3 regions of the Paenibacillus sp. W2I17 genome follow, and region 1 is predicted to be linked to each of the others. Evidence: riboswitches for the same ligand, from Rfam matches in the RefSeq annotation. Region 1 holds a riboswitch; each other region holds the start of a gene.
The links. Region 1 has a riboswitch for S-adenosylmethionine ahead of QF041_RS26045 (methionine ABC transporter ATP-binding protein). Riboswitches for the same ligand answer to the same signal wherever they lie in the genome.
Positions count from the first base shown of each region.

Region 2: linked by a shared signal. The riboswitch ahead of mmuP (S-methylmethionine permease) and the one ahead of QF041_RS26045 (methionine ABC transporter ATP-binding protein) in region 1 are both predicted to bind S-adenosylmethionine.
Region 3: linked by a shared signal. The riboswitch ahead of metA (homoserine O-acetyltransferase MetA) and the one ahead of QF041_RS26045 (methionine ABC transporter ATP-binding protein) in region 1 are both predicted to bind S-adenosylmethionine.

Region 1 covers NZ_JAUSXM010000001.1:5,819,037-5,823,774, forward strand. Annotated here, with positions in the region: gene QF041_RS26035 (COX15/CtaA family protein) at 213-1,151, shown strand; gene QF041_RS26040 (Cthe_2314 family HEPN domain-containing protein) at 1,317-2,033, shown strand; SAM riboswitch class I at 2,163-2,304, shown strand; gene QF041_RS26045 (methionine ABC transporter ATP-binding protein) at 2,431-3,465, shown strand; gene QF041_RS26050 (methionine ABC transporter permease) at 3,466-4,125, shown strand; gene QF041_RS26055 (MetQ/NlpA family ABC transporter substrate-binding protein) at 4,200-4,738, shown strand, end outside.
Region 2 covers NZ_JAUSXM010000001.1:5,536,444-5,541,181, forward strand. Annotated here, with positions in the region: gene QF041_RS24645 (GerAB/ArcD/ProY family transporter) at 1-589, shown strand, start outside; gene QF041_RS24650 (Ger(x)C family spore germination protein) at 586-1,788, shown strand; SAM riboswitch class I at 1,859-1,960, shown strand; gene mmuP (S-methylmethionine permease) at 2,053-3,465, shown strand; gene mmuM (homocysteine S-methyltransferase) at 3,443-4,510, shown strand; gene QF041_RS24665 (outer membrane protein assembly factor BamB family protein) at 4,663-4,738, opposite strand, start outside.
Region 3 covers NZ_JAUSXM010000001.1:2,655,228-2,659,965, forward strand. Annotated here, with positions in the region: gene QF041_RS11575 (trans-sulfuration enzyme family protein) at 1-491, opposite strand, end outside; gene QF041_RS11580 (PLP-dependent transferase) at 488-1,675, opposite strand; gene metA (homoserine O-acetyltransferase MetA) at 1,700-2,617, opposite strand; SAM riboswitch class I at 2,854-2,977, opposite strand; gene corA (magnesium/cobalt transporter CorA) at 3,429-4,364, shown strand; gene QF041_RS11595 (HRDC domain-containing protein) at 4,435-4,738, opposite strand, start outside.

The DNA.
Region 1 (4,738 bases):
AAGACACAATTCAACTGGCATATCCCTCAATTACATAACTCCAATGACCTACGGGTCATTATTTCACCAGACGTTAACATTTTGTCACAAAGCGCGACGTCAATGAACATTTTATCCGGTATAATGAATTTAGTTGTGAAATAAGTGTCAAAGTACCGAAACAAGCGAAGAATATTCTTCGCCATCTTAAACCAACAGCGGGTGAGAAAAAATTGAAACACTTAACTTTGTTTAAATGGTTAACCGTATTAACCTGTCTTGTCATGTTTCTGGCCACTTTTGGTGGAGGCATCGTAACCAAAACGGAATCAGGCCTTGGCTGCGGAACAGAATGGCCTTTATGTAACGGAAAACTCGTTCCGGCACATACTGTGGCTTCACTTATTGAATATTCCCATCGCGCTGTAAGTGCACTGGCTGGACTGTTGTCCATTGCCTCGTTTGTCGCTTTTCTGCGGTTTGGCAAGTCACGCCGTGACCTGCAATTGTTTTCTTTCTTAACTCTGGTATTTGTTATCGTCCAGGGAATCATGGGGGCATTTGCAGTTGTCTTCTCCCAATCTTCAGCAGTCATGGCACTGCATTTTGGCTTTGCACTGATTGCTTTTGCCAGTTCTCTAATGATGGCGCTGGGCATAAGGCAAGAGGCCAAAGATGGCGGATTGGAGCGACTGAATAAATACCCTCGGGTTAGCAAAAAATTCAGGAATCTGGTCTGGTTCTCCACCATTTACACATATCTCGTGGTATACACGGGTGCATTTGTGAGTCACACGGATTCTGCCGGCGGATGTTCCGGATTTCCGCTCTGTAACGGTCAGATTATTCCTGAGCTTTCGGGTGGGGTAGCAGTTGCTTTTGCTCACCGTGCAGCAGCTGCGTCGCTCGTGATTGTTATTGCAATCCTGGGTCACTTCGCTTACCGTAATCATCCGGACAACAAGGAAATGCGTACTCTGGGTGTGGTATCCGTTGTTCTTATTCTGATGCAAGTAGTCATTGGTATTTTCATGATGGTGACAATGAACCGTCCGGAAGTATACATGTTCGTAGCTCTTGCACATATGCTGGATATCGCCATATTGTTCGGAGTCTTAACGTATATGAGTTTCCTGGTGTACAAGCTGTATCGCCCGGTTAATCGTTTTTAAATATGAAAGTCCACCATCCAGTGATGTACATCATTGGACAGGTGGACTTTGTTTGATGTCAGGGGGATCAGGGCAACCTATGGCAAGCGGCAATTACACGGAATGGATGATGTGTTACGTTTACGGTGATGAATTCTTGTTGATTTGGAAAAGAGGAGGTTAGATATGCTGCGAACGTTGTTGGGGGAAAAGCCACGTATAAACGAAGGTAAATTGAAGGCAGCGATGGACGCCATGGCGCATACGCTTGAGTTATTTCAGCGACAAATGCATGTGGACCATGATCCCACGCATGATTATCGGAAACTGTATGTGTGGACCCAGGGACTCATCTCCTCACTGGATGAACTGGAGCAAAGCTGTTTCGCTGCTGCTCATTTTCGCAAAAAGGTCGTTGCAGGTTCAACGGATGAGATGACGCCGACTGAAAAAGCCGAGTATGCACGGTATGTGTATTTCTACAAAGATGGCTTTATCCGCTGCTTTGCCATTCTGGATAAAGTGGGCACGGTATTAAATGAAATATTCCAGTTGAATACTTCAAATACCAAAGCGCATTTTTCTTATTTTACGGTGTTAAGGCAGTTCGACTATGCGAGGGAGCATCATGATCTTGCATTGCAATTAATACAGATCAAGGACTCTTATCGTGAACCGATGAGCAAGCTGCGCAAACGACGTAATATGGAAATTCACTACATGAACTCAGAAATGCACGATGACCTGTGGCAGTTACACCAGACCTTGCAAGGTAAAGTGAAATTGGAGGATCTGAATCAGCATGTGCAGGAAATGCGTCAGGGCGTAGATATGGTCTGTGAAACGTTAACAGCCTCTTATAGTTATATCAACAAAATATGGAAAAGAAATAATTCCCTTTGACAAATCGGAATACTTGGAATATACTGAGTTTCAATCGAATGTTAAACGGATATAACTGATATTTCGCAAGTTACGTTCACATTATAAAGCATAAACTACATGAACTTATAAAATCCTACAACAACATATTTCTTATCGAGAGCGGCGGAGGGACAGGCCCGATGAAGCCCGGCAACCGATTTGTAACGACATGATACATGTATCATTCGTTATAGATGTTAGGTGCTAATTCCTACAAAATGGTGCAAGACACGATTTTGGCAGATGAGAAGGTATATTCTTTCACGTGAAGAGCCCTCTTTGTATCTGCATAGGGCTCTTTTTTTGTACTTTAGGGGGAGTTTTCCTTTAGATCGGGTAAAGATACATGTAGGTGGTTGGAAAGGGGCAAGTGCGATTGATTGAATTAAAAGGTTTAACGAAAACGTACGGCAAAGGGGCAAAGTCTACAAGAGCGTTATCCGAGCTGAATTTGAGCATCCAAAAGGGTGAAATCTACGGAGTGATTGGCCATTCCGGAGCGGGCAAAAGCACATTGATTCGCTGTATTAATTTGCTGGAACGGCCTACGGAGGGTGAGGTATGGGTTGACGGAATCAACCTGACTGAACTGAGCAAAACCGAATTGCAGCAACAGAGACGCAAAATCGGGATGATTTTTCAACACTTTAATCTGTTATCCTCGGCAACGGTATATGACAATGTAGCTTTTCCACTAAAACTTGTGAATACACCCAAGGAAGCCATTGATCGCAAAGTGAAGGAAATGCTCAATCTGGTTGGTCTGGAGCACCATAGCAACAAATATCCGGCTCAATTATCGGGTGGACAGAAACAACGTGTAGGGATTGCGAGAGCACTTGCGAGTGATCCGAATGTACTTCTCTGTGATGAGGCTACTTCAGCACTTGATCCGCAGACGACAAATTCAATCCTGAAGTTATTGCTCGACATTAACGAAAAGTACAACCTTACGATTGTGCTGATTACACATGAGATGCATGTCATTCAGAACATCTGTGACAAGGTGGCTGTTATTCATCAAGGCGGCATTGTGGAACAAGGACCTGTAACAGAAGTGTTCCTGAAGCCGCAACATGCGATTACGCGGGACTTCATGATGCGTGACCATGAAGCTGGACTTGCCCTGGAAGAGACGGCTCTGGCGAATGCAGGCGTTGAATTGCAGGCAGGTGCTGCTTCCAAACTTGTGAAGATATCTTTTCTGGGTAACAAAACGTATGAAGCGATTTTGTCCAGAACGGTACGTAAGACAGGCGTGGATTTTGCCATCCTGCAAGGAACAATCTCTACGATTAAACAGGTTCCTTATGGACAGCTGACCGTTCGGTTCGAGGGTGATTCCATTGCGATTGATCGGACGATATCAGAATTAACCGCAGAGGGACTTGATGTGGAGGTGCTTCGCTAGATGGATTTTTCAACAGTTCGCTGGGAAGAGGTTGGTAAAGCCTCCATTGAGACACTGCAAATTTTGGGTGTATCAGGCTTGTTTACCGTTATCTTAGGTTTACCGCTCGGAGTTCTGCTGTTCATGACGGCTAGATCTGCTTCGATCAAGTCACGGGCAGTGTACACGATACTATCTCTGATTGTTAATATTTTGCGCTCAGTCCCATTTATCATATTGATTGTTGCTCTTATTCCATTCACTCGTATACTCGTCGGTACAGCTACAGGAGTATTAGGCGTTATACCACCTTTAGTTATTTCAGCAGCTCCTTACTTTGCTCGATTGGTGGAGACGACGTTGCGAGAAGTTGATCGGGGTGTCATTGAGGCTGCACAGGCGATGGGCGCATCGACCAGACAGATTGTAAGACGGGTGTTACTGCCTGAGGCACTGCCTGGACTGCTTGCAGGTATAACGATCACCATCGTTACGCTTGTCTCCTATACGGCGATGGCGGGCATGGTTGGTGGTGGAGGTCTGGGAACACTGGCGATCAACTATGGATACTTCCGTTATCAGAATGAAATCATGATTATATCCGTAGTGTCGATGATCATTCTTGTGCAAATTCTCCAGATGGCTGGAGATCGCTTGGTTACATTTTTCACCAGGAAATAACACATAGATAACATGATGGATATGCAATAATGCGGACGCCACATGAAAAAATAATTAGAGAAGGGGTTTTACACATGAAAAAATGGTCTTTCGCTCTACTTAGCCTTATGCTGATTGCGGTTCTCGCAGCTTGCGGGAACAATAAGGACGCCGATAGCGGCGCAGACAATTCAGCAGGTGCACCACGCACAGTTGAATTGAAAGTTGGAGCTTCACCTACACCACATGCAGAGATCCTGGAAAGCATCAAGCCTGAACTGGAAGCACAAGGTATTCGTTTGCAAGTCGTTACGTTTAATGACTATGTACAACCCAACCAGCAACTTGCTGATAAAAAATTGGATGCAAACTTCTTCCAGCACCAACCTTATCTGGACACAGAGAATAAAGAACGTGGATTCAACCTCGTTTCTGTAACACCTGTTCATGTTGAACCTTTTGGTGGATACTCCAAAAAGATTAAGTCTTTGGATGAATTGGCTGACGGCGCAAAAGTATCTATTCCAAATGACCCATCCAATGGTGGACGTGCTCTGTTGCTGCTCGCGAAGGAAGGTATCATTACGCTGAAAGACAACACAAATATTACTTCTACGATTCAAGATATCACAGC
Region 2 (4,738 bases), 280 kb from region 1:
CGGCAATCTGAGACCCGTACTCGGAGAGGGTATCATGCCAGTCCTCAAAGGTTTGAAACCTTCGCTGCTGGCTTACACGGGGTACGAAGTCATGTTTGTCATGACTGCTTATATGAAAAACCCTAAAAAGAGCAATGTAGCCATGAGCTGGGGCATCATCATATCGACTCTGATTTATCTGATTACTGTTGTGATGGTTGTAGGCAGTCTGTCACTCGACGGCATCAAAACACGCACTTGGCCCACGCTGGATCTCGTAAGAAGCTTCGAGATTCAAGGTTTGATCTTTGAACGGTTTGAATCCTTGCTACTGGTCATCTGGATTATGCAGATATTCTCCAGCTTCACGATCACACACTATTGTGCTTCGGTAGGGATTCGGGATTTGTTTCGTACGAAGAAGATCAAGGTCATTATGTACGCCCTTCTGCCATTGATATATCTAACGGCATTGATGCCGAAAACCGTGGACGAAACCTTTGCACTGGGTGATATGTTGGGCAACTCATCCGTGATTTTATTTGCCACTTTACCTTTGTTGCTGCTGATTACAAGTCTGATTCGCAAAAAAGGAGGCAAACATGCATGATTCGTTTTTTTATGCTTTTACGTGTAGCCTTTGCTTTGTCGGTCCTTCTGTTAATATCCGGATGCTGGAGCAGTAGGGAGATCGAGGAACTAAGTGTCTATGTTGGTCTCGGGATCGATATCGCTAAAGAAACAGAATTTGAGAAGGACATCGCTGCTCAGGGAGGAACGTATCCAAAGAATAATTATATAACGGCTACCGTGCAGATTGCTCCGGGCAGTTCCAACAGTAAACAGAGCGGACAATCCGGTTCACCTGCTTCTGGAAAGACGTCCTATTCCAATGAACAGCTTACTGGAGATTCCTTGCTGCAAATCTTTCGTCAGTTTGCACTAAGGCGAGATCGTCCACTTATCGGACATCATCTGAAGGTTATCGTTGTCTCCAAGGATATTGCCAAAAAGTATGGTCTGGACCAGCTGCTTGATTTTGTACTTCGGGATAACGATATTCGTCCAAATTGTCTGGTACTGATAAGTCATCATCGTGCCGTGGATGTCCTGACTTCAGATGATCCCTCCCGGATTCCAGCATTTTATCTAACAGGTATTACCGGTAATTCGTACTTGTCCAACAAAATCCTGGATCCCGTTTTGCTCTCCAAATTAGATGCCCAAATGCAATCTGGTTCCAGTTTCTTGCTCCAGAATGTACTGTACTCCAATGGAGAGGGCAAGTTCTCAGGTGGCAGCATATTCGATGGAAAAACAACTAAGTTTATTGGAGAACTAAGTCAAACGGATCTGGAAGGTTTATCGTGGATCAAGCCTAAAGAAAAAGGAGGCGTCTTGAAGACTTACAACAAAGCGGGATTCACCGTTGTATACGAAATGAAGAAGAAGAAAACAAAAGTAATTCCCAAGGTGGTTGGTAATGACATTTCATTCCATGTAAAGGTCGAATCCGAAGGCTGGTTGATGGAAGATTGGCGTTCTCCCGAAAGAGAGGAAAAAGGGGATTATCTTAGAGAACTAGAAAAAGAATTTTCTGAACTGGCCGAACAACAGATTCGACAGGTGTTATACAAACTTCAGCATACCTATAAAGTAGATGTTGCGGATTTTCGGGATAGCTTGCGTATCAAAGAACCCAAAACATGGAAGAAAGTCAAAGATGACTGGGACAACATTTTTAGTACCGTGCCAATCACGTACGATGTGAAGATGACCATTACCAATCCGGGATCTTCCACCGAATAGCGAGGTGTGTCATTTATGATTTAAATGTTGACACATTCATGATAGATCGCTATATTAGTAAAAAATCATTTTCTTATCCAGAGAGGTGGAGGGACTGGCCCTTAGAAACCTCAGCAACAGATCTGAAGGATACTGTGCTAATTCCAGCGGGTGAAAGCCTGATAGATAGGAGCGTTTGTTTTTATTTGTCAGTAACGGCGCACTCTTTAGGCAGAGTGGGTCTTTTTTGTTTTTTCTGGATGAAGAAGTAGGGGAGCAGCAGGTATGGAGAACAACAACGACAAAGGGCATTTCCAGCGGAAAATGCAGGCACGGCATGTGGTCATGCTCTCTCTCGGAGGAGTCATTGGAACGGGATTATTCCTCAGTTCAGGTTACACCATTCAGCAAGCGGGACCACTGGGAACCATTCTGTCCTATCTGATCGGAGCCATTGTTGTATATCTGGTGATGCTCTGTCTTGGTGAACTGTCTGTTCATATGCCAGAGACGGGAGCATTTCATAGTTATGCAGCCAAATATATCGGACCGGCAACAGGCTACACGGTGGCTTGGTTATACTGGTTAACCTGGACTGTTGCGCTTGGCTCCGAATTCACAGCCGCCGGATTGCTGATGCAGCGCTGGTTCCCATCGGTGAACGTATGGATATGGAGCGCCCTCTTTGCACTGATGATCTTTCTGTTTAATGCATTAACGGTGAAATTATTTGCGGAATCCGAGTTCTGGTTCTCATCTGTAAAAGTAGTTACTATCGTAATCTTCATTATCATCGGTGGCGCAGCCATGTTTGGTATCATTCCCATGGCGGATTCGGAACCGGCTCCATTTCTATCGAATATTACCGCATCCGGGTGGTTCCCTCATGGGGCTACAGCGATATTGATGACCATGCTTGCTGTAAACTTTGCCTTCTCAGGCACCGAGTTAATCGGCATTGCCGCCGGTGAGACGGAGAACCCGGAAAAGACGATACCGAAGGCTATTCATACAACGCTGTGGCGTTTGGTTATTTTCTTCATCGGAACGATTATTATCTTGTCGGCCTTGCTGCCCATGTCGGATGCCAGTGTACTGGAAAGTCCGTTTGTAGCGGTAATGGAACGGGTGGGTGTACCCTATGCAGCAGACATTATGAACTTTGTTATTCTGACGGCGATTCTCTCTGCTGCCAATTCAGGCCTATATGCATCTTCACGTATGCTCTGGTCTCTGGCTGACAAAAGAACGATCTCTCCGTGGTTTGCCAAATTGACCAAAAGCGGGGTGCCGCTGAATGCACTTCTGATTAGTATGGTGGGTGGTGCGTTGGCATTGCTGTCCAGTATTATTGCGCCAGGTACGGTGTATATTACGCTGGTTTCCATTTCGGGTCTGGCTGTCGTTGCGGTATGGATGAGTATCAGTGCTTCCCAATACATGTTCCGCAGACAATATATCCGGGAAGGACATGCGGTCAAAGATCTGGTCTACCGCACACCATTCTATCCGGTGGTACCGATTGTTTCATTTATATTATGCCTGGCTTCATGCATAGGTATTGCCTTTGACCCGACACAGCGAATTGCGCTGTATTGTGGGGTTCCGTTTATCGCAGTATGTTACGCTGCTTATTATCTGACAGAACGTGTGAATAAGAAAAGAGGACAAGTACATGACGCAAGCACAACAGACTAACTCCATAGAACAGATCCTGCGTGAACATCCGGTCATGATTCTGGATGGAGCGCTGGCAACGGAACTCGAACAGCATGGATGTAATCTGGATGATCCGCTCTGGTCGGCTCGTGTGTTGCTTGAGAATCCGGATGTTATCGTTCAGGTCCATGCAGATTATTTTCGAGCAGGAGCCGATTGTGCGATTACATCCAGTTATCAGGCGACGGTGGATGGCTTCAGCAAGAGAGGGATTGATGAACAGGCAGCATTGGAGCTGATCCGCAAGACGGTGGAGTTGGCTGCAAAGGCGAGAGATGACGTGTGGACAGAAGTGCAGAGTGATTTAGTAGGGAGAGAAAGCTCGACAGGTCAGCTTGTAGGAGCTCCTTCGGTACTTTCCCAGAACGTGGAGAACGAGGAGAATATAACAGATCGTACAGTAGATCGCGAAGGAGATCGTCTTCGTCCACGTCCAATTATTGCCGGGTCCGTTGGACCGTATGGCGCCTATCTGGCGGATGGTTCAGAGTATGTGGGACATTACGGCGTGTCGGATGAGACGCTTGTCGCATTTCATCGTCCGCGTATGGTGGCGCTACTTGAAGCGGGTGCAGATATTCTGGCGTTTGAGACGATTCCTTCCTTGCAGGAAGCACAGGTGCTGGTTGATTTACTGAAGGAGTTTCCTCATGCGTATGCCTGGTTATCTTTTTCTTTAAAAGACGGGACAAGCATCAGCGAGGGCACACCGCTTGAGGTATGTGCACAGAAGTTTGGCTCCGATCCGCAGATTGCGGCGATTGGCCTGAACTGTGCTCCCATGGAAGTGGTGACGGAAGCAGTGGGTATTTTGAGCCGTACCAGCGATAAACCTGTTATTGTGTATCCGAACTCGGGAGAAGTATACGATGCGGCAACGAAGACGTGGAGCGGACAGGGTACATGTGGCAGCATGAGTGATGCTTCGGAACAGTGGGTTGCTGCGGGCGCGCAAATTATTGGCGGCTGCTGCCGTACTACGCCACATCAGATTGGTGCACTTGCGAAGAAATGGCGGAAATAAAAGACTTGATGTAGGGTTGTACCCGCTAGAGATACAACTAAATATGAAGAAGCCCTCACGATCCATTAACTGGATTGATGAGGGCTTTTTTTAGTGTGATTTAGCGTTAACATCAACATGATGATATTCCTCTTCTGATGCTTCTGATTATGCTATTTAATTAACTGAGTGCTAACTAAGGTACGACCTTCGTCGCTTAGGATGTACAGACCCGTTGTGTTATTGAGA
Region 3 (4,738 bases), 3.2 Mb from region 1:
ATATCCGTAATACGAAGTGTAGGGTTGGACGGTGTTTCCATATAAACTGCCTTGGTGTTTGGCTTGAGTGCCGCTTTTACTTCATCTATATTGGTCATGTCTACAAAGGTTGTCTCGATCTGCATACGGCTTAATATGGAAGTAAGCAAACGATACGTACCTCCATATACGTCTTCCGTTACAATCATGTGATCCCCTGCGGAGAACATCATGAACACGCTTGATATCGCAGCCATCCCCGAAGAATAGGCAAAGCCTCGTGCACCGCCTTCCAGCAATGTGATGTAATCTTCCAAAGCCTGACGTGTCGGATTACCCGAACGACTGTAATCATGCTGAGGCGGATTGAAGATATCAAAATGATGGAAGGTTGATGCTTGATAGATCGGTACACTGGAGGCTCCAGTGGTTTTGTCAATCTCATCGCCAAAATGGAGCAATTTGGTATCAAATTTCAACTGGGAATTGGGCTTATTGTTGGACTCACTCATGAGTGCACGCCTCCTTCCACTTCCTGCTGTGCAGCTGTCAGAGCATTGCCGAGATCTGCAATCAGATCATCCGCATGTTCAATGCCCACGGAGAACCGGAGCAGACGGTCATCCACACCTACGGCGTCACGAATTTCAAGCGGAATATCCGCATGAGTCTGGACTGCCGGATAAGTCATGAGTGATTCAACTCCGCCGAGACTTTCGGCAAAAGCAATGAGTTTGATATGACGCAGCAACGGTTCAACATAACGTGCATCCTTCACTTTGAAAGAGAAGATACCTGTATTACCCGTGGATTGTTTGTTCTGTATCTCATAGCCCGGATGATCGGATAGGCCTGGATGATACACTTCAACCACCGCTGGGTGCTCAAGCAAGTATTTAGCAATAGTAAGTGCATTGTGCTCATGACGCTCCATACGAAGAGCCAGCGTTTTCATACCTTTCATCAACTGGTAGGAGTCACTTGGAGATAATACCGCTCCAATGGAATTATGCAGGAACGCCATCTCTGCAGATAACGCCTCACCTTTGGTAATGATTAGTCCGGCCAACACATCATTGTGTCCACCCAGATATTTGGTAGCGCTATGAATGATGATATCGGCACCCAGTTCAATCGGACGTTGGAAAAATGGAGTCAACAACGTGTTGTCAACAATGGTCAACAAGTTGTAACTTTTCGCCCAGGAAGCCACGGCTTCCACATCGGTGATCATCATCAGTGGATTGGTTGGTGTCTCAATAAATACAGCTTTGGTATTCGGCTGACGAACCTTCTCCAGTGCTGCAAGGTCATTCGTGTCCACATAACTTGCAGTTACGCCGAAACGGGACAGAATACGTTCCAGCAGACGATAGGTTCCACCATACAGATCCAGCGACACAATCAGATGATCCCCTTGACCAAACATGGCAAAGATCGTTTGCAGCGCGGCCATTCCCGAGCTACAGGCAAACCCTGCATCACCGGACTCCAGCGCTGCGGCGGCTTCTTCCAATACTTTACGGGTTGGATTAGTCGTACGGATATAATCAAACCCAGTGCTTTGTCCAAGCTTCGGGTGGCGAAACGCAGTGGATTGATAGATCGGAAAGTTAATGGCGCCTGTTACCGGTTCATTGATGGACCCAATTTGTGCTAAGCGGCTTTCGATTTTCAACTTGTTGTTGTCTTCCATTGCTGCATCCTCCTGTAATCTCGATTAGATTTGCGGGCCAATATCGTAAGGTGTTTCTTGATACACATAGTAATTGAGCCAGTTAGAGAATAATAAGTTGGCATGAGCGCGCCAAGTAGCCGGTGGCACACGGGAAGGGTCGTCATTCGGATAATAATGTCTAGGCAATGCGATATCCAACCCTTTGGCTGCATCCCGGTCATACTCCCACTTTAATGAGAACGGGTCATACTCGGCATGTCCTGTGGCAAAAATCTGTTTGCCGTCTTTGGTAGCAACCAGGAAGATACCCGCTTCCTCGGATTCAGCCAAAATCTCTAAATTCTCATTCTTTTCAATATCTTCGCGTCTCACTTCCGTATGACGGGAATGTGGAACGTTGAATACTTCATCGAATCCACGCAACAACGGAACATGAGGTTTATTAATGGTATGTGGGAAAACGCCAAAACACTTTTCATCCAGTGCAACCTTGGGCACGTCAAAATGATGGTATAAACCTGCCTGGGAAGCCCAACATATGTGGAGTGTTGAAGTCACATTGGTTTTGGTCCATTCGAAGATTTCCTGGATTTCATTCCAATAGTTCACGTCTTCGAAATCCATCTGTTCCACCGGGGCACCCGTAATGATCATTCCATCGAAACGGCGGTGCTCAATCTCATCGAAGGTTTTATAGAACAGATCCAGATACTCCTGAGACGTATTCTTCGACGTATGGGATTTGGGATGTACGAGAACGACATCCACCTGAATAGGCGTGTTTCCCACCAGACGAAGCAATTGTGTTTCGGTCGTTTCCTTTGTGGGCATCAGGTTTAATATAGCGATACGGAGTGGACGAATATCCTGCTGATATGCAGAAGTTTCATCCATGACGAAGATATTCTCTCCTTCAAGTACTTCTTTTGCTGGCAGAGTATCGGGTATTTTGATTGGCATAGTAAGTCTAACTCCTCCTTGTGCATAGATAGATGCAGCCACCCCTGGCTTGATGTCTTCACATCAATACAGTTATAGACTGCCTTGAGCTTGTAAAAACATTGAATTGCTCTTTCATCCAACGTTACAAACAACCTCAAGTTCCTTAGCGAAAATCACTGCTGAGAAGTCGGGGCATATAACAAAGACCTTCCTCGGATTTCGAGAAAGGTCATATGTAAAAAAGATATGCGCCTCTCTCATCTCTCAGTTACAACAGTGCCACTTGACACTTAGTCGCTGCAAGAATTAGCACCGTGCGGTATACCGCCGGTTGCCGGGTTTCATCGGGCCAGTCCCTCCACCTACTCTTGATAAGATTTCGCTGTATTAGATTGTAATTAAATATGGTTCACCGTCTACTTTATTACATTAATGCCCTCACGTCAAGATGCAGTTCGATGTGTGCTTCCCAGATCGGAACCGTTCATCATCCATTGTCATACACTGCCTCAGGGCGCGAAATAGACACATTTTTGCGCTTGAAAGCACCTTGTACCAGCGGTATACTAAACAAGGTGTTATAAACCCTTATGTGAGAGGTGACATATTAAATGGATGGCGACCCGAGGCCTGACTGGCAGCCGAATTCCGACAAACTGCATAGAGAATTGACATCAGCATGCCGGCAGCGGGACGTGACTTCCGTTTGATTATATAGTGAACGCAGCCCTGATCTCCAGGCTCCGCTGCCGACCGGCTGATTTGTTCTTTTTGCGCCCATAATGATAATATCCGCCAAGTTGGCGGGTGCAGAAGGAGTAGATTAACGATGAAAATCCGGTTGGTAAACAACGGTGTATTTATTCCGGTGGACGACATTCAGCAGGCGCTGACTCCACCAGCGGAAGGATTTTACTGGATTGATGCAGACGTAGACGATTTGGCGGTACTTCAGCCGCTGTTCTTGATGCATGATCTGGCTGTGGAAGACTGTCTCAGTGACGAAGAACAACGTCCGAAGATTGAAATTTATGAGAACCATTATTTTATTGTGATTAATAGCATCCGTTTCGATGATGAAGAGATATTTCTACGTGCGGTCAACTTATTCCTCGGCAGACATTTCATTATTAGTGTTACCAAGCAAAAGGTCAGCGAATTGCGCACACTGAAACCAATCCTGTGGGAACAGGAAATCAGTACACCGGATCGTCTGCTGTATTTGCTGGTTGACTTGATTGTTGATAATTATTTCACCGTAGGTGACCGAATTGAAGCACGGATCGAGAAGCTTGAGGAAGACATTCTGATGCACACCAAAAAGTCACATCTGAATGAAATTATCGGGCTGCGCAGTGAGATTCTGTGGCTGAAAAAAGTGCTTGGACCTCAGAAAGAGGTCATTAACACCCTGAACAAAAAAGATCTGCGTCTCATCGATGATCAACTGCAAAAGTATTTCAGTGACATCTATGAGAATGCTGTAAAAATATCTGAAACCTTTGAGACTTATCGCGACCTGATGGGCAACTTGCGAGAAGCCTACCAATCCAGTATTGCAAACCGGGCGAATGAGATCATGCGTGTATTTACCGCCATCACCACGGTCTTCATGCCGCTGACGGTCATTACCGGTATATACGGCATGAACTTTACGAATATGCCAGAGCTTAATTGGAAATACAGCTATTTTGTTGTGATTGGCCTGATGGTTACTCTGGGCCTGAGCATGTTCTTCATTTTCCGCAAGAAAGACTGGGTATGAACTCGTATGAAATAACAAAGACGAAGCGTTCCTCCGGGAGAAACGCCTCGTCTTTTTTCATTTCTGATCATTAACCAACATTCTTCTCTGTCTCTGCGTGCCGACGAAAACGGATTCGAATCATGCGCAGTCTTTCATAGACCTGCTCCAGACTTCCTCCATCGGGTTTCTCTCCTCCATACACCTTATGTAATACTGGCTTCAGGAACGTATCTCCCAGCTCCTCATACGCACTCCATACGGCCTCTTGTTCGTTCTCTGGCATCACTGCCAGCTCCACATCAAGAAGACAATCGGTGTCATAACCTTCGTGATCCAGTGCCTCTAACAGCTCAACCAACTCGCGTCGGGATAATCCGGATCGATTAACAATC